2 regions of the Alkalihalobacillus phoenicis genome follow, and region 2 is predicted to be linked to the other one. Evidence: a T-box and tRNA genes for the amino acid it is inferred to sense, from the RefSeq annotation. Region 2 holds a T-box; the other holds one or more tRNA genes.

Region 1 (9,284 bases), 170 kb from region 2:
TCTCAACAATTTTACGCTCTAAAGAACCGGCATTTACCCCAATCCGAATCGGGATCCCTTTTTCTTTTGCTGCTTTGACAACCGCTTCTACTTTTTCACGACGGCCGATATTACCTGGGTTAATCCGAATTTTATCGGCTCCGCCTTCGATCGCTTTTAATGCGAGTTTGTAATCAAAATGAATGTCGACTACAAGGGGAATATTAATACGTGCTTTTATATCAGCAATCGCTTCAGCTGCTCGCATATCTGGACAAGCAACACGAACAATTTGACAACCTGCTTCTTCTAATCGAAGAATCTCAGCTACAGTCGCCTCAACGTCATGTGTTTTTGTTGTTGTCATACTTTGAATAATTACTTCGTCGTTTCCACCAATCGTCAAATTACCGACCTTGACTGGACGTGTTTTTGTACGATGCGTTAATGCGGTCATAGACCAATCGCTCCTTTTATACGAGGACTAATTTAGTCAAGCTCGTTTGAGTTACGATACTATTTTATCAATGACCTATTAATTTTGGCAAGAAATATCTCCTTACTCGATATAAAGAGGGAAAAGATACGTATGGCCAATTTGAATTTTCTCGGGTTCAATTCCTTTATTTAATTGCTGAAAATCATAAATCACTTCTTGAATCGAAACTGGAATGGGGCCGCTATGTAAGTGCTCCACTATTGATAATACGGTAAACCCTGGTTCAACGATCACTTCTTGGTAAAGGGAAACCTCTTCGTTTACTGGTGAAGTGTCTGTTTGAGTTTGAGTTTTGTTTTGTATTTGAGCTGCTTTTGCAGAAGTGGAATTTTTTGCGGGTAAAGTTCCGGCTGTTAGATCATAATAAACGCTTGTTAAGGTAATAAAAGTAATGATTGTAAAAAGGAATTTTTTCATCAGCTTGTCCTCCTGTTAACAATACTTTTGCCTCTATAGTATATGTGAGAATCATGGAACATATGTCATAAATTTTTCCAAAAATATCGACTGCATTTTTAATAAGGAGGCTAAAATGATGTCACGTAAAGGAGAAGGGAGTCATTTAGCGGTAGTTGGTGCTGTTTTGATTGGTTTTCTGCCGTTTATAATGGTCCTTGGTAACTCATTATTTATTCCGCTTATGCCAACGATTCAAATGGACTTGCATCTAACGTCAGCGGATGCTGGGTTATTTTTGAGTGTATTTTCTCTGCCGGCCGCCTTGATCATTCCCTTAAGTGGTGTTTTTACAAATCGATTTGGTTATAAGAAAGTGATTTTAAGTGCTTTAATGATTTTAATTGTAGGTTCGTTGCTTGCGATGATTGCTGTGTTTTATCCTGGGAGCCAGTTATTCTCTTTATTGTTAGCTGGAAGGCTATTACAAGGTATTGGTGCTGGTTTGGTCACACCACTTGCCTTTATTATCGCAACCGATTGGTTTAGTGGGAGAGAGCGTAATCAAGCTTTAGGAATGATTGAAGCTTTTAATGGTTTAGCGAAAGTTCTTAGTCCTATAATCGGAGCAGCGATTATTCTAATAAGTACATGGTCTTTCAGTCTCGTTTTTTATTTCGTTTGTATTCTTTTAACATGGATTGGAATGTCGATTTTATTTGCTTATAAAGCAGATGGAGGAAGGAAACAGAAGCCGGCTACACTTTCTTTATTTTTAGAAGAACTTCGTCGTTCATGGGCACTTATTTTAGCGGTTTTTGCCGTGGGCTTCGGAGGAATGTTTGTTTTATTTGGCTATTTGGTTTATCTTTCTTATGAATTTGAAGGTTCTTATTTGGTAGAGGATTTACAAAAGGGAATTCTTCTTTCTATCCCACTTGCTTGTTTGACAATTTCCAGTTATTTAAGTGGGAAGATGAGGTTTCCAACCATCTATTCAAGTACTAAAATGATAGTAGTTGGAATGTTTATGATGTTTTTAGGGATTTTATTACCAATCCTTTATTTTGAGCTCATTTCTCTTGTGGTTGGTTCATCTATGTTTTCGTTCGGATTTGGAATCTTTCTTTCAATAGCAAGTCAAGTGTTGGCCGTTTTAATATCTGGACAGATTAAATCGATAACATTTTCCCTTTATTCAATGGTTCGTTTTCTCGGGGTTGCATTAGGACCGATTTTTTACAGTTATTGGATTGATGATGCTGAGCAAATAATGTTCACAAGTTTGTCGTTAATTGGTATATTGCTTATAATATGGATTGTTATCCATCAATCTGGGAACATTTATCGTCTTGATGAAGGGCCGGTTAATTGATGATAAAAAAGTCTATTAAATCTGCTATTTTTTCACTTAACTTGTCGGTAAAAAGACTGTATTTTACAATTTTACACAAGCTGAAACGCGTCAATTAGGACAAAAGACCCTTTTATTTTGTTTGGAAAATGTGTTTTCTATTGAGTAGGGCCAATTTATTGATAGGCTGTTGGTGAAAGCAGGAAACTGCTAAAAAAAGGGGTCGATGAAATGAATAAGAGATGGAAAAAGGTACTGATTTGCTTAATGCTATTTGCCTTGTTATGGCCAACATTAGCATTTGCTGATGCAGTACCAGGAGATATTATTATCACATTAGGTGAAGATTTAAACACCGAGCAAAAGCAGCGTGTATTAGATGATATGGGTGTTAAGGAAAGTGACGTTGAAATTATTTATGTCACAAATGAAGAAGAACATCAATACTTAGGGGAGTATGTGAACGCAGCGACAATCGGAACGAGAGCGATTTCCTCGTCAAAAATTACACTTGCGGAGCCTGGCACTGGGATAACGGTTGAAACGAATAATGTGTACTGGGTCTCTGAGGGAATGTATGCTAACTCCCTTATTACAGCTGGGGTTGAAGATGCCGTTATTTATGTCACAGCTCCATTTAGTGTATCAGGAACGGGAGCTTTAACAGGGCTTATCAAAGCATATGAAGTAGCAACAGACACGATTATTCCGGAAGAACAGAAGCAAATTGCCAATGAAGAAATTGTTAAAACATCAGAACTTGGTGAATCAATTGGTGTCGATGAAGCGACGGAATTAATGAACCGTATTAAAGAGGAAATGGCTAATAATCCAGTCGAAACAGAAGATGACCTACGTGAGCTCATTCGTCGAGTAGCTGCAGAGCTAGGCATTACCTTAACAGATACAGAGTTGGATGGTTTAGTTTCTTTATTTATGAGAATGAAAGACTTAAACATAAATTGGGACGATGTGAAATCACAAATATCCAAAGTTCGTGATAACTTAGATGACATTTTAAATAGTGATCAAACTCGAAACTTCCTTGAAAAGTTTTTGGACTTTTTAGGTAGTGTTGTTGATTCAATTAGAGGTTTTTTTAGTTCAAGTAATTAAGTAAAAGAGAGACTGTCTCAAAAGAGCATTTGACTTTTGGGGCGGTCTTTTTTTGTTTAGTGCGGTTGGATGACGAGTGGGTAAAGGGGATAGGTAATGAGACTTGTGAGTTGCAGGAATTAGGGTGCGAAAACCTGGTGATAGGTAATGAAAAAGTTGAGTTGCAGGAATTAGGGTGCGGAAACCCGGTGATAGGTAATGAAAAAGTTGAGTTGCTGGAATTAGGGTTCGAATAACTAGAAATACGTAATGAAATCCACGAGTTGCCCCGGATTACGGTGCGATTTGATTTTTTGTCCTAGCTTCAATCATGGAAACCTTATAAAGCTAATGGATTCTTCTCATAAAGTTTAGAACTTCGAGTAAAAAACTGTTATAATCAAAGGTGTGATGCCTTTTTTAAACTTTGAAACTTTTTTAAGTGAAAAATCGTACATATAGAAAAAGGAGGTAGAGTCATGGAGTGGCTTGATCATGCAACGATTGGATTTATCGTTATTTTATTAGGGACTTTATTTTTATTTGGTGAATTGCTTGTACGTGCTAAAGGGCTATTTGCGTTATTGGGTGTTGCGATTATGGCAACCTATTTTACCTATCATTTAAGTGGGGATGTTGGTTTTTGGATTGTACTCCTATATTTAATTGGTTTAACACTTATAATAGTGGATGGTAAGTTCATTACAGATGGTACTGTAGCGGTCATTGGTGTAATTCTCATGATTGCAGCTCTAGCAATTCCTTCTCCAAGTCTTGTTTACGGGTTACTCGTATCCATGGGGTTTTTAATTGGAGGGTTTGGTTCGTTCTTATTTTTAAAAGTTTTCCCGTCACGAAATATGTGGGATAAAATGACCCTTAAGGATAAACTCTCAAGTGAAATGGGTTATAACTCCATTAATGAAAAGTACACAGAGCTTGTTGGGAAAAAAGGAAAAACTTTAAGTCCGTTTCGTCCTACGGGTACGGTTGAAATTGATGGTGAAGGTTATAGTGCTACAAGTGGAAACAAGTGGATTGAAGCAAACGTCCCAGTAGAAGTAGTTTCAGTGGATGGTACAAGAATTTTAATTAAAGAATGGGAGCAGAAAGAGATAGAGAAAGAAGAAGGAATTGAATAAAGTTAACAAAAACCTTTGAAGACAAAGATAGGATGCCTTCAAAGGTTTTTCTCTGTTTTATCAACTACTCTGCATTTTTTCGTTATAAGAGAGGTTTCGATTTAACTTGTTGGTTTTGTTTTTCGTCGGGGTTTAGGTATGGGTATTTTCCGAATCACTGTAGTAAGCATGGCGATACACGCTAAGATTAATAAAAGTGGTGATAGTGGAATAAAAACTTCAATCCATCCGAATAAAATAACGGGTAGTGTGAGCGAATAAGCACTCATATTCCACAAATGCTTATATTGTAGTTGGCTTCGTTTGCCGCGAAGTAGTAAACCTAAAGCAGCCAATAAAGATATTCCTAAAAAAGTCGTTCCGAGTAAACTCGCATAATTAAAAAATCCGATTAAGGGTAATAGTATCGGTAAAAAACCAGCTAATTCAGAAATTCGTTCAAGGAGTTGTTTACTCCCCATTTGCTCGAGCCCTAATAGATTGTAAGAAATGTCTTGAGTTTGTCCTGCAGCAAAAGAGGTTAAGTTATTTTTTTGTAAAGCGACGCCGTTTCCGTACTTATGTAGTTCTACGAGCGAATATTGATTATTTGGATCGACAATTATAAATCCAGTCGCATCGGAATATTCCACAAAAGGTTCCGACAGGTTGCTATGAAGTTGATTGGAATCAATTGTGAACTCAGGCAAATCCGTTTCAACTAATGCTTTAATTTGATTGAGCTGATTATTTAAGGTGAAGCTAGAAGAAATAATAAATGGAAGGAAGGCTATGAGTGCTAAAACGGTTACATGTAATAAAGCCTTTGTTATTGGCTGTAAACGAGTATAGGCAATCACCTTCAAATCATAAAGTGATTTATAAAATAATTGATAAAACTTCATCACAGACTCCTTTCAAAAAGACAAAATGGTGCTAGAACAAAAAAGCTCCATCTGTTTAGTACGTATAAGTTAGCCATTTGAATATAATGGACGTTCTTATCATAACAACAGAGTGAGCAATCGACAATCTTTTTGTCTGTTGAGTAAACATAGTCTTGTCGTTTTTAAAGGCTTGTGATACATTATAAAAAGAGTTGCTAAATAATTTTTAAAAAAACTATTGCAAGGCATTTGAAATCATGCTATTATAATTCTTGTCGTTAATCCACAGTAGCTCAGTGGTAGAGCAATCGGCTGTTAACCGATCGGTCGTAGGTTCGAGTCCTACCTGTGGAGCCAAATGTGGCGGTGTAGCTCAGCTGGCTAGAGCGTACGGTTCATACCCGTGAGGTCGGGGGTTCGATCCCCTCCGCCGCTATCCGATATTACATACATAACTTTTTGATTATCTTTGGACCCTTAGCTCAGTTGGTTAGAGCAGTCGGCTCATAACCGATCGGTCGTAGGTTCGAGTCCTACAGGGTCCACCATATGTTTTTTTGCGGAGGAATACCCAAGTCCGGCTGAAGGGATCGGTCTTGAAAACCGACAGGCGGGTTAAACCGCGCGGGGGTTCGAATCCCTCTTCCTCCGCCATTAATTAAAATGAACGGCGTAAAGCCATATATAACGATAAAGATAGAATGATTCCTAATGGGAGTCATTTTTTTTGCTTTGTAAGAGGAATCAGTAGTGTGGCAACAGTAATTGATGATGTTTCTTCGCCACTCAAAAAAATAAACGCAAAAAAGGACCCACGAAATGCTCAAGCCACTGAAAAAGTCCCCTGTTCAATTTTGACGACATAGGATTCTAACTAAGCAATTAGGTTATTTCTTTAGAGTTTTAATCATAGCATCAAACAGTTTTTTTTTCATTAACCAAAACGGAGCCAGCGCAATACCCGGAGACTCCTGCGGGAGAAGTGCAACACGGGAGACCCCGCAGCGAAGCGAGGAGGCTTCCGGTTCACCCGCGGAACGCGTAGGGTATGGAGCTGGCGGAGTATAGCTAACTAATGTAACCATTTTTTAAAGAATAGCCCTTTTTAGTGGTCTAAGAAATGCTCGTAGAACATAGAAGAGGGGGAGTTTAAAAATCGAAGTTAAGGGTATAGAAAATAGAGTTGCTATTTTGCGTTTATATAATGATGAAGGAAGAGCTCTTTTGTGTGTGTTTAACAAATGAAGTAAACAGGAGGCAAAATCTTTTTTACTTTTTATCAAAATCTCAGTGCATAAGGATTGCAGAAATGAGAAAACTTTGATAATGTAATAATTGCAGACTTACTAAACATTTTTGTTTCAAAAGTCGGTAGAAAATTTTGGAGATATTCTTCAAAAAATGGTTTATATTCAAGGAGGAGATTTTAATGGGATACGAATTACCACAATTACCTTACGCAGCAAACGCACTTGAGCCACATATTGATGAGACAACAATGAACATTCATCATGGTAAACATCATCAAACGTACATCACAAAATTAAACGCAGCACTTGAAGGTCACGCTGAATTAGCTAGCAAAAGCATTGAGGACTTAGTAGCTAATCTTGATTCTGTACCTGAAAGCATTCGTACAGCGGTAAGAAATAATGGTGGTGGACATGCTAACCACAAATTATTCTGGGAACTTCTTTCTCCAAATGGCGGCGGAGCTCCAACTGGTGAGGTTGCAGATGCAATTACTTCTACTTTTGGAAGCTTTGAAGCATTCAAAGAAAAATTTGCTGATGCTGGTGCTAATCGTTTCGGTTCTGGTTGGGCTTGGTTAGTTGTAGCTGATGGCAAATTAGAAATCACAAGTTCTCCAAACCAAGATTCTCCATTATCAGATGGTAAAGCACCTGTTCTTGGCCTTGACGTTTGGGAGCATGCTTACTACTTAAATTATCAAAACCGTCGTCCTGATTACATTAACGCATTCTGGAATGTGGTAAACTGGGACAAGGTTGAAGAATTATATCAAGCAGCAAAATAATAAATGAAGGGCCCTGATGATTCAGGGCTCTTTTTTATGGGATGAACGTTGTGACGAATGAGAGAAGGAACTTCCCAGCACCAACATGTTTACGCCAATTATATAAAAGAAGGTGTACACAACAATAATTTCTTTTTTACGAAATGTGACTTCTTCATTAGACAGTAAACGTTTATAAATGGCCGGTTTTAGAAAAGTGATTTTTTTAAAAGTATAACCATCTCATCATAAGACACACTATTTGATGAGGGTGGTGGCATTTGTGAAAAAAGCCTTACTTACAAAAATGATTGGCGAAATCGAGGTCACAAAGGAATTAGCCCTGTTACTCACCATTGGCGGTTTATATGCATTAAGCATTGCCTTATCTAATACCTTTGTGAATGTTTATTTGTGGAAACAATCGGGGCAGTTTATCGATTTGGCCTTGTATAATTTAGCATCGGTTATTTTCCAACCACTTACATTTATTTTAGCCGGTAGGTGGGCGAAAAAAATTGATCGAATTATCGTATTGAGACTTGGAGTAAGTTTTTTGTCCGTCTTTTTTTTCACTGTTTTGTTTTTAGGGGAAAAGGCGAGTCAATATATCATCTTACTAGGAGCCTTAATTGGAATTGGTTTTGGATTTTATTGGCTCGCTTTTAATGTCTTAACCTTTGAGATAACAGAGCCGGATACACGTGATTTTTTTAATGGGTTTTTAGGATTAGTCACATCATTTGCCGGGATGATTGGTCCGATGTTATCAGGGATTATCATTACAAATATGAAGAAATTTACGGGGTATACGGTCATATTTGCGATTTCATTAGGATTATTTGTCATTGCGGTTTTGCTTAGTTTTTTGTTGAAAAGGCGTTCAGCTGAAGGGAATTTTCATTTTAAAGAGATTTTAAAAGAGCGAAAACATAATCATAACTGGCGACAAATTTTATACGCTCATTTTTTTCAAGGTTTGCGTGAAGGGACGTTTATGTTTGTTATTACTGTATGGGTTTATATTGTGACTCAAAGTGAATTAGCTCTTGGGACATATGGTTTGGTCGCTTCATCCGTACAATTTGTGGCTTACTATTTGGCGACAAGATTAATTAAGCCTGCCTATCGAAAAAAGTCGATTCTTATTGGCGGACTTATTTTATATGGGGCCATCTTTTTAATTGTCTTTCATTTATCATTTCCAAAGCTGATTACCTATGGGGTTATTATTTCAATGGCATACCCGATGTTACTCGTTCCGTACCTTTCATTAACGTATGATGTAATTGGTAAAGCAAGAAAAGCAGCAGAAATGAGAATTGAATACATTGTGGTCCGAGAGGTCTTTTTAAATTGTGGTCGAATTGTATCGGTCTTGGCGTTTATTTTTACCATTTCCGTATTTCCAGAAAAGACAGGGATTCCGATTCTTTTGCTTATATTAGGAGCTGGTCATACATGTATTTATTGGTTTGTTCGAAAAGTTCGTTTTTCTGGTCCGACTGGAGGGGAGGGAGTTCCTTTTTCAACACAAAGAAATGGCGAAAATGGCAGTACAGGAGGGACAACCGTTTAACTATCAGTTATTCTCATGAGAAAATAGAGTTTTCTGAGTTGTTCATTCCTATCAAAAGAAGGACATGTATCTTTTGACAGCGACCCAGATTATGATATAATGAGTATACAAATCAATTAAATAAGCCTGCCGTGTTAGTCAGCTTCCATTTGTTTCGAACCTTGTTTTCAAAAAGGGAGCCTTAAATCGAACATCTACCAACATGCCAATTTATTTTGGACGTTGAAGGATCTTCTGCGGGCACCCACCTACAAGTGTAGGTTCAAGAAACAACTGTAGCAACGGCATTCGCGGGTTTTTGACATTCTAACAGTTCTAGACACCTTCTCTTAGGTGTCTATTCTTATGTATACATAG
Region 2 (9,284 bases):
AAAAGAAGGAAGCGGCTGCGTCGTAAAGGAGGAGAAGCGACATGAATTATGAAAGAAGAGGGAGCAATCGCACTGTAAAGGCGGAGAAGCGCTAAAAAAACAAAGCTCCTATTCACCATATATATTTTTAGTACATCCTGCATATACATGAGCATGACATTAAAAAGGATGTGTAGAATATGATGAAAATATCAGATTTACAATCTAAGGACATCGTCAATATGGAAAATGGAAGACGACTTGGACATTTGACGGATTTGGATATTAATTTATCAACGGGAAAAATTGAAGCTATGGTTATAAATGGGACAAATAAGGTGATGGGGTTATTAGGAAAGGCAGATGCAGAAGTTATTATACCTTGGGAGAATATTATTAAAATTGGGTCAGATGTTATCATTGTGGAAGTACCTGAATCAATAAAGGCATTTTCGGACACTTCATTTCGTAATTCACAAGTAAAAAGGCGGTAAATAGGGAAGAAAGTCGTTTATTGATAGCTGTGACTTATGATAAACTAGAAGGAAATAAACATTTATATGACTCTTATGACTGTTTGAGAAGGAGAGGAAATGATTTGACCGAACCATTTATTCAGAAAAACGAACAACTACTTCTGATCGAGCCATACACTCAATCAGATTCCAACTTAATCGCAGGATTTACGACAAGAAATGGTGGTGTGAGTACAGGTCATTTTCACTCCTTGAATATGGGATTTCATGTTCCGGATAAAGAAGACAATGTTATAAAAAATCGTAAAATGATCGCTGAAAAACTTGATTTTCCGACCGAGTTTTGGGTTGGATCTGAGCAAGTTCACGAGGCAACGATCCAAAAAGTCACAAAGAACGATTGCTCAAAAGGGGCACTATCATTTGACTCAGCGCTCAAAAACACTGACGGGCTGTATACAGCAGATGCTAATGTCCTTTTAACGAGTCTATATGCTGACTGTGTTCCGCTCTATTTTTGGTCAGAAAAAAGACGATTAGTAGGCTTGGCTCATGCCGGTTGGAAGGGCACAGTTTTGGGTATAGGAGAAAAGATGATCCAACGTTGGGTAGAGGATGAAGAAGTAGCTATAACTGATATCCATGTCGCAATTGGGCCATGTATTAGCCAAGCTGCTTATGAGGTTGATTCCTCTGTTATTGAAAAAATAACGGAGCATTTTGGGCAAAAAAGAATGGAAGAAGTAACGATTCAAACCGATAAAGAACATTATCAGCTAGATTTACGTTTGTTAAATTTTTTTAACTTAATCGATCAAGGGTTAAAAAAAGAGCAAATTTTAGTATCAACTTATTGTACCTTAAACGATGAGTCGCTTTTTTTCTCGCATCGTCGTGATAACGGAAAAACAGGACGGTTGATGAGTTTTATCGGTAGAAAGAGTGAGTGAGGGAATCAAATGACTGTGAAAGAAAAGTATGAGGCATTATTATCTGAAATAGAAGACATTTGTCATTCAGTGGGACGGGATCCGAAAAGGATTAACGTGATAGCCGTCACGAAGTATGTTAGTGAGGAAACGACTCAAAAAGCATTAGAAGCCGGAGTCCAACATATCGGTGAAAACCGTGCTGAAGGTGGAGTCGAAAAGTGGGAAGCTCTTGGCAATCAAGGCATATGGCATTTTATTGGTTCTTTGCAATCGAAAAAAGTGAAAAAGGTCATTGACAAATTTGATTATTTTCATTCACTAGACAGAATCTCTTTAGCAGAGGAGTTGGACAAGCGGGCCAAACCTGGACAAGTTATTCGTTGTTTTGTTCAAGTGAATGTTTCAAATGAGGAATCCAAATCAGGTTTATCAAAAGAGGAAGTACTCCCTTTTATCGAAAGTCTTGAGAAATTTCCGGCTATTGAAGTAGTTGGTTTAATGACGATGGCACCTTTTTATGAGGCTCCAGAGTTAACAAGGCCGGTTTTTCGTGGATTACGAGAGCTTCAGGAATTAGTTGCTGCTAAGCAATTTACACATGCTCCTTGTCTTGAATTATCAATGGGAATGTCCAATGATTATCGTGTCGCAATTGAAGAAGGGGCAACATTTATCCGAGTAGGAACCGCATTGGTCGGTAAAGAATTTTAAAAAACGAGTTTCTCGATATCGGAGGTTTAGGAGATGGGGATGAAAACAAAATTTAAACGTTTTTTTGAACTGGAAGATGATGTACAGGAATTTGAAGAATTTGTTGATGAACCTGAACAAAGATATGAGGAAGAGCCGAAAGCGAGAAGGTCTAAGGGACCATCTCAATCTACGCAATCAACTCATTTTCAATCCGGTCCAAAACAACCACAAGGACAAAATGTTGTCAGTTTACAAAGTGTCAAAAGTAGCTCAAAAGTCATTTTGTTTGAGCCGAGAACATATGATGAAGCACAAGAAATTGCCGATCATTTAAAAGCACGAAAAGCCGTTATTATTAATTTACAAAGAATTTCACATGAACAAGCAAAGAGGATAGTCGATTTTTTAAGCGGAACAGTGTATGCTATTGGAGGAGACATTCAAAAGCTTGGAGGAAATATTTTCTTATGTACCCCAGATAATGTTGACGTTTCTGGAACGATTACAGATATGGTACAGGAGCATTTCCGTAATTAAGTGTTGTGTTTAAATAAAGGTGGTGAAAGTTGTGTTACAAACAATAGGTGCATTAATTGCACAATTAATGGTGATGTATTCTTTTTTAGTCATTGTGTATATTTTTATGTCTTGGTTCCCTAATGCCCGTGAATCATCCTTTGGACAACTTATAGGAAGTCTAGTGGAGCCATATTTAGAGCCGTTTAGACGGATTATTCCGCCACTCGGTATGATCGATATTTCACCAATCGTCGCGATTATTGTTTTACGTCTTGCGGCTACAGGTGTGCGAGTCCTCTTCGGTGGTTAAGGAGAAATGGGGTGAAAGGTCATTTCGATTTATCAGCATTTTAGAGAAGATGAACGCTCCCTTGTCGACCAAGCATTGACATGGAAAGAAGAAGTTAAGGATTATTATAAAGAGCGTTTAACAGATTTTTTAGATCCACGTGAGCAAGAGATTTTAAAAACAATTGTCGGTATTGATGAGGATGTCCAGCTCTCGTTTTTTGGTGGACGTGGTGATATTGAGCGCCAGAGAGCTCATTTAGCCCCTTCATACATAGAGGCAGATGAAGAAACATTTGCCTGTCTCCTTTATTCCGTTGAATATCCGAGTAAATTTGTGACGCTTGCACACCGTGATATTTTAGGGGCTCTTATGTCAATCGGATTGAAGCGCGAGAAATTTGGAGATATTATTATTAATGGAACGGACATTCAAGTCATATTGGCAAAAGAAGTGGCATCCTATGTTGAGGTCAATTTAACCTCAATCGGAAAAGCAACGATTCAATTGAAGCGATTGCCTTTTTCAGCTCAGTCAGAACTCGTTGACAGTTGGAATGAACGTTCTGGAACCATCTCTTCCTTACGATTGGATGCGGTTTTAGCAGAAATTTACCGAGTATCACGCTCAAAGATTGAACCATATTTAACAAAAGGTTACGTAAAAGTGAATTGGAAGGTAGTTGAGAACGGTTCCTTTCAAGTAAAAGAAACGGATCATTTTTCGGTCAGAGGTTTTGGAAGAAGCCAGCTTGTATCGCTAGACGGCAAAACCAAAAAAGATAAATGGAAAATTCAATATCGATTAAAGGTATAATTTATACTTTTGGTTTGTTTCGCTGATTGCTATTTTTAAAAAGGGTTTTGTGAGAAGTTGTCGAATGATATACGTTGAGACTAATTATTTCTACTTGATAGATGGAGGTGTCGATTTTGCCTTTAACGCCATTAGACATTCATAACAAAGAATTTACACGAGCTTTTCGTGGTTATGATGAAGATGAGGTAAATGAATTTCTGGATCAGATTATAAAAGATTATGAAGCGATTATTACAGAAAAAAAGGACTTATTTGCACGTGTTAATGATCTAGATGAGAAGTTGGAGCACTTTAAAAACATTGAAGAAACTCTGAATAAATCGATTTTAGTTGCTCAAGAATCGGCAGAGGAAGTAAGAAGAAATGCTCAAAAAGAAGCTCAGCTTATCGTCAAAGAGGCTGAAAAAAATGCCGATCGTATTATTAATGATGCCCTTAATAAGTCCCGAAAAGTAATGATTGAAATGGAAGAAATTAAAAAGCAAGCATCCGTGTATAAAATGCGTTTTAAAATGCTCATAGAAGCTCAATTAGAAATGCTCCAAACGGATGATTGGGATCAATTTACGGTTCAAGAGGAAGAAGAACCTTCTAATCAATAAAGGACGGCTTGCCAATTGTGAGAAGCTGTCATATAATATCACTAATTTCATCTTTAAAAACGATAATGAAGGAAAGTAAACATAGACTGATGATATACAGCGATTCGAGGACGGTGCAAGCTCGATTATTATAACTATGTGGAAAATCACCTTTTAGTTTTATCTCTGAACGATACATAGTAAGAGGTAGCGTTTCATTCACGTTACGAATGTTCAAGTGGAAATAAGTATCTTTTATTTTCATTAGGGTGGTACCACGGGTAGTCTTCTCGTCCCTATTTTAGGGATTAGAGGACTTTTTTGTTTGCCAAAAAAAGAAAGTTAATTTAAAGGAGGATATGGCATGGTTGAGTATAAAAAAACATTATTAATGCCAAAAACAAATTTCCCAATGCGAGGGAATTTGCCACAAAATGAGCCAAAGCGTCAAGAGAAATGGAACTCAGAAGATATTTATCAAAAAGTACAGGAACGTACAAAGGGCAAGCCTCTATTTATTCTGCATGATGGACCTCCATATGCAAATGGTGATATTCATATGGGACACGCTTTAAACAAAATTTTAAAGGATATGATCGTCCGTTATAAATCAATGTCCGGTTTCCATGCACCTTATGTTCCAGGATGGGATACGCATGGTTTGCCAATTGAAACAGCTTTAACAAAAAGTGGAAAAGTGAAACGTAAAGAAATGAGCGTTGCTGCTTTCCGTAAACTTTGTGAAGAATATGCTTTAAAGCAAGTGGATCGTCAGCGTGAGCAATTTCTACGTTTAGGTGTTCGTGGTGATTGGTGGAACCCATATATTACATTAGATAAAGCTTATGAAGCACAGCAAATTAAAGTATTCGGAGATATGGCGAAAAAAGGCTATATTTATAAAGGGAAAAAGCCTGTTTATTGGTCTCCATCTTCTGAGTCTGCCTTAGCGGAAGCGGAAATTGAATATCATGATAAACGTTCGCCATCGATTTATGTCGCCTTTGATGTCGTTGACGGCAAAAAAGTGCTTGAAGGCGATGAGAAATTTATTATTTGGACAACGACACCTTGGACGATTCCGGCGAACTTAGCGATTAGTGTTCACCCTGACTTAGAGTACAGTGTCGTGTTGGTAGGAAATAATAAATATGTGGTCGCTTCAGGTTTACTTGAAACATTAGTAAAAGAGTTAGAGTGGGCAACTCATGAAGTATTAAAAACGGTAAAAGGATCAGAGTTAGAGTTTGTCTTAACACAACATCCAATTTATGACCGTACATCCGTTGTGATTTTAGGAGAGCATGTTACGTTAGATGCTGGTACAGGCTGTGTTCATACCGCACCTGGTCACGGAGAGGATGACTACCTTGTTGGTCAAAAATATGGATTAGATGTTTTATGTCCAGTTGATGATAAAGGATATTTAACAGATGAAGCTCCTGGTTTTGAAGGATTATTTTATGATGCGGCGAACAAACCAATCGGTGAAAAACTAGAGGAAGTTGGAGCCTTATTAAAGCTTTCCTTTATTACTCACTCATACGCTCATGACTGGCGGACGAAAAAACCGGTCATTTACCGAGCGACTGCACAATGGTTTGCTTCGATTGAAAACTTCCGCAGTGAACTATTAAAAGCCATCGAGGAAGTAGAATGGATTCCAAAATGGGGTGAAACGCGCTTATTCAATATGGTTCGTGACCGTGGCGATTGGTGTATTTCTCGTCAACGAGCATGGGGTGTGCCCATTCCAGTTTTTTATGGCGAAACTGGGGAACCGATCATTACCGACGAAACGATCGATCATGTGTCAGCTTTATTTAGAGAGCATGGTTCAAATATTTGGTTTGAGTGGGAAACGGAACAACTATTGCCTAAAGGATTTACATCTGAACATAGTCCGAATGGAACTTTTACTCGTGAGATGGATATTATGGATGTTTGGTTTGATTCTGGCTCTTCTCATCAAGCTGTTCTTGAGGAAAGAGAAGAATTACAACGTCCTGCTGATTTGTATTTAGAAGGTTCTGACCAATATCGTGGTTGGTTCAATTCTTCTTTATCAACAGGAGTTGCGGTGACGGGAAAAGCTCCATATAAAGCGATTTTAAGTCACGGTTTTGCTTTAGATGGACAAGGCCGTAAAATGAGTAAATCAATCGGGAACACGGTGATTCCTAATGATGTCATGAAGCAGCTAGGTGCCGATATTTTACGCTTGTGGGTAGCTTCTGTTGATTATCAAGCAGATGTACGTGTTTCGGATGAAATTTTAAAACAAGTATCAGAATCATATCGTAAAATTCGTAATACGTTCCGTTTCTTATTAGGGAATTTACATGACTTTAATCCAACAACCGATCAAGTAGCAGACGAACAACTTGATGGGGTTAACTTATTTATGCTCGTTAAGCTAAATGAAGTGGTTGAAAAAGTGAAAACAGCTTATGAAGAGTATAATTTCTCTGGTGTTTATCATATTTTACACAACTTCTGTACGATTGAATTAAGTTCATTCTATATGGATTTAGCTAAAGATACGCTATACATCGAGCATAGCGATCACCCAGCCCGTCGTGCAATTCAAACGGTCATGTATGAAACAGTTGTGAAGCTCTCGAAATTAATTTCACCAATTCTTCCACATACAGCAGATGAAGTATGGGAAAATATTCCGAATGTTGATGTGGAGAGCGTGCAATTAACTGATATGCCAGAAGCTCGCACTTTTGGAGAGGTAGAGCAATTAAAAACCACTTGGAATCAGTTTATGGACATTCGTAGTGATGTCTTAAAAGCATTAGAGCAAGCTCGTAATGAAAAAACAATCGGTAAATCTTTAGCAGCTGCCCTAACGATTTATGCTAGTGGCGAGAAGTATGAGTTACTAAATGGTATTTCTGGGCTTGAAAAGTTATTTATTGTTTCCAAAGTAGAACTGGTTAATGGTGTTACGGAAGCTTCAGAAAAAGCAGTGACATTTGAGGATTTAGCTGTTTTTGTAGAAGCGGCAGAAGGTGAAACTTGTGAACGTTGCTGGACGGTCTCCACAACTGTTGGCGAAGAAGCAGATCACCCAGGTTTATGTACATCATGTGCCGAAACTGTAAAAAGTCATTATGCAGACGTTGAATAAGTAGTAAATGAACCGTCTCAAAAGGGGAGTATACCTTTTTGGGACGTTTTTTTTTGGGGAGAGGAGGGAGCGTTGCAAGTGCAGTATGAGCAGTATGACGGGGAATATGAAAAAGGAAGGAGATGTCGCGTCGTAAGGGGGCAGATACGACAGGGAATGTGAAAAAGGAAGGGGATGTCGTGTCGTAAGGGAGCAGATACGACGGGGAATGTGAAAAAGGGTTAAGTTGTCGCGTCGTAAGGGAGCGGATACGACAGGGAATGTGAAAAAGGGCAAAGCTGTTGCGTCGTAAGGGAGCAGATACGACGGGGAATGTGAAAAAGGGCTAAGTTGTTGCGTCGTAAGGGAGCAGATACGACGGGGAATGTGAAAAAGGGCAAAGCTGTTGCGTCGTAAGGGAGCAGATACGACAGGGAATGTGAAAAAGGGCTAAGCTGTTGCGTCGTAAGGGAGCAGATACGACGGGGAATGTGAAAAAGGGCTAAGTTGTTGCGTCGTAAGGGAGCAGATACGACGGGGAATGTGAAAAAGGAAGGAGATGTCGCGTCATAAGAGCGTCTACCTCAAAAAATGATTTCAAATGAATTGTAAAATCTTGCGTCGGCTATTCACGCAATTATGAGGAAAGCTAAAAAGGCATCTGAAAAAAGGTGCTTAAGGGGAGGTGTTAACATTGAATTCAAATTTTAAACAGTTGCATCAACAATTACTCCAACAAAAAGAGGAATTTGAGCAACAGTTAAAGTATTTTAAGGAAAGTGAATTGCATAACAGTGAGTCTGCATCAACGGGTGAGCTTTCACAATATGATAATCACCCCGCGGATACAGCGACTGAATTATATGAGCGTGAGAAAGATTTTGCACTCGAGGAGCACGCAGCCGAGCGATATCATCAAGTTCTCGATGCACTGGAACGAATAAAAAATGGTACGTATGGGATTTGTGAAAAAACCGGTCAGGAAATACCATTTGAACGATTGCAAGCAAACCCGACCGCCAAAACGGTCGTATCAGCAACCGAATCGCATGTGAAAAATTATCGACCGATTGAAGAAGAAGCACAAGGAGCTTTTGGACGTTACAATTATGATGGAAGTGAGAAAGAAACAGAATTTGATGCAGAAGATGCTTATCAAGCGGTCGCAAGATTTAATGAGAATTCAATGACTTATGAAGATGCTTCTTTAGATGATGACGATGAATCAGTCGGATATGTGGAGGAAATTGAAGGCTTTTTATCAACGGGCATCGATGGTTATCGCGGGGCAGAAAATGTGCAATTTCAGCGAAACGTCCATATGGACCATTATTTTGATGAATATGAGAATTAGTTTAGAGGGGTCTTCCCCCTCTTTTTATGCTATAATGCTAAAGAATGGCATGAAGAAGAGAACGGAGGATATATGTGATTTATTATATTATTGCTGCCCTCATTATTATATTGGATCAAATAACAAAATGGATTGTAGCAACCCAAATGGAAATTAGTCAAAGGATTCCGCTTATCGATGGATTTCTTTATTTTACTTCACATCGGAATACTGGTGCCGCCTTTGGGATATTAGAAGGACAAATGTGGTTCTTTTATATCGTGACAATTGGTGTTGTCATTGCGATTGTTTATTTCATGCAAAAAGAAGGAAAATATAGCATTCTTTATGGTACTTCATTAGCTTTAATTTTAGGGGGAGCGATTGGGAATTTTATTGATCGTCTTTTCCGTGGAGAAGTTGTCGATTTTATTGATACATACCCATTTGGATATAATTTTGCGATTTTTAATGTCGCTGATTCAGCCCTTTGTATTGGGGTAGCCCTTTTATTTATAAAAATGTTTCAAGACGAACGTAAGGCA

What was found. A T-box is a leader RNA that pairs with one kind of tRNA and senses whether it is charged. The one in region 2 lies ahead of ileS (isoleucine--tRNA ligase), so its partner is inferred to be a tRNA-Ile.
Region 1: it encodes a tRNA-Ile, which carries the amino acid that the T-box ahead of ileS (isoleucine--tRNA ligase) is inferred to sense. The anticodon was not compared.

What each region holds. Positions count from the first base shown of each region.
Region 1 is NZ_CP154853.1:1,268,805-1,278,088, forward strand. Features, by position in the region: gene ispG (flavodoxin-dependent (E)-4-hydroxy-3-methylbut-2-enyl-diphosphate synthase) at 1-436, opposite strand, end outside; gene AA0017_RS05970 (hypothetical protein) at 539-895, opposite strand; gene AA0017_RS05975 (MFS transporter) at 1,014-2,249, shown strand; gene AA0017_RS05980 (DUF1002 domain-containing protein) at 2,460-3,344, shown strand; gene AA0017_RS05985 (NfeD family protein) at 3,803-4,465, shown strand; gene AA0017_RS05990 (DUF1189 domain-containing protein) at 4,567-5,349, opposite strand; tRNA gene AA0017_RS05995 (tRNA-Asn) at 5,614-5,688, shown strand; tRNA gene AA0017_RS06000 (tRNA-Met) at 5,694-5,767, shown strand; tRNA gene AA0017_RS06005 (tRNA-Ile) at 5,803-5,879, shown strand; tRNA gene AA0017_RS06010 (tRNA-Ser) at 5,893-5,985, shown strand; gene AA0017_RS06015 (superoxide dismutase) at 6,761-7,369, shown strand; gene AA0017_RS06020 (MFS transporter) at 7,656-8,927, shown strand; RNA gene ssrS (6S RNA) at 9,048-9,228, shown strand.
Region 2 is NZ_CP154853.1:1,097,386-1,106,669, forward strand. Features, by position in the region: gene AA0017_RS05125 (YlmC/YmxH family sporulation protein) at 180-473, shown strand; gene pgeF (peptidoglycan editing factor PgeF) at 578-1,405, shown strand; gene AA0017_RS05135 (YggS family pyridoxal phosphate-dependent enzyme) at 1,415-2,098, shown strand; gene AA0017_RS05140 (cell division protein SepF) at 2,132-2,617, shown strand; gene AA0017_RS05145 (YggT family protein) at 2,685-2,909, shown strand; gene AA0017_RS05150 (RNA-binding protein) at 2,985-3,704, shown strand; gene AA0017_RS05155 (DivIVA domain-containing protein) at 3,821-4,309, shown strand; T-box leader at 4,363-4,589, shown strand; gene ileS (isoleucine--tRNA ligase) at 4,653-7,427, shown strand; gene AA0017_RS05165 (TraR/DksA C4-type zinc finger protein) at 8,092-8,760, shown strand; gene lspA (signal peptidase II) at 8,835-9,284, shown strand, end outside.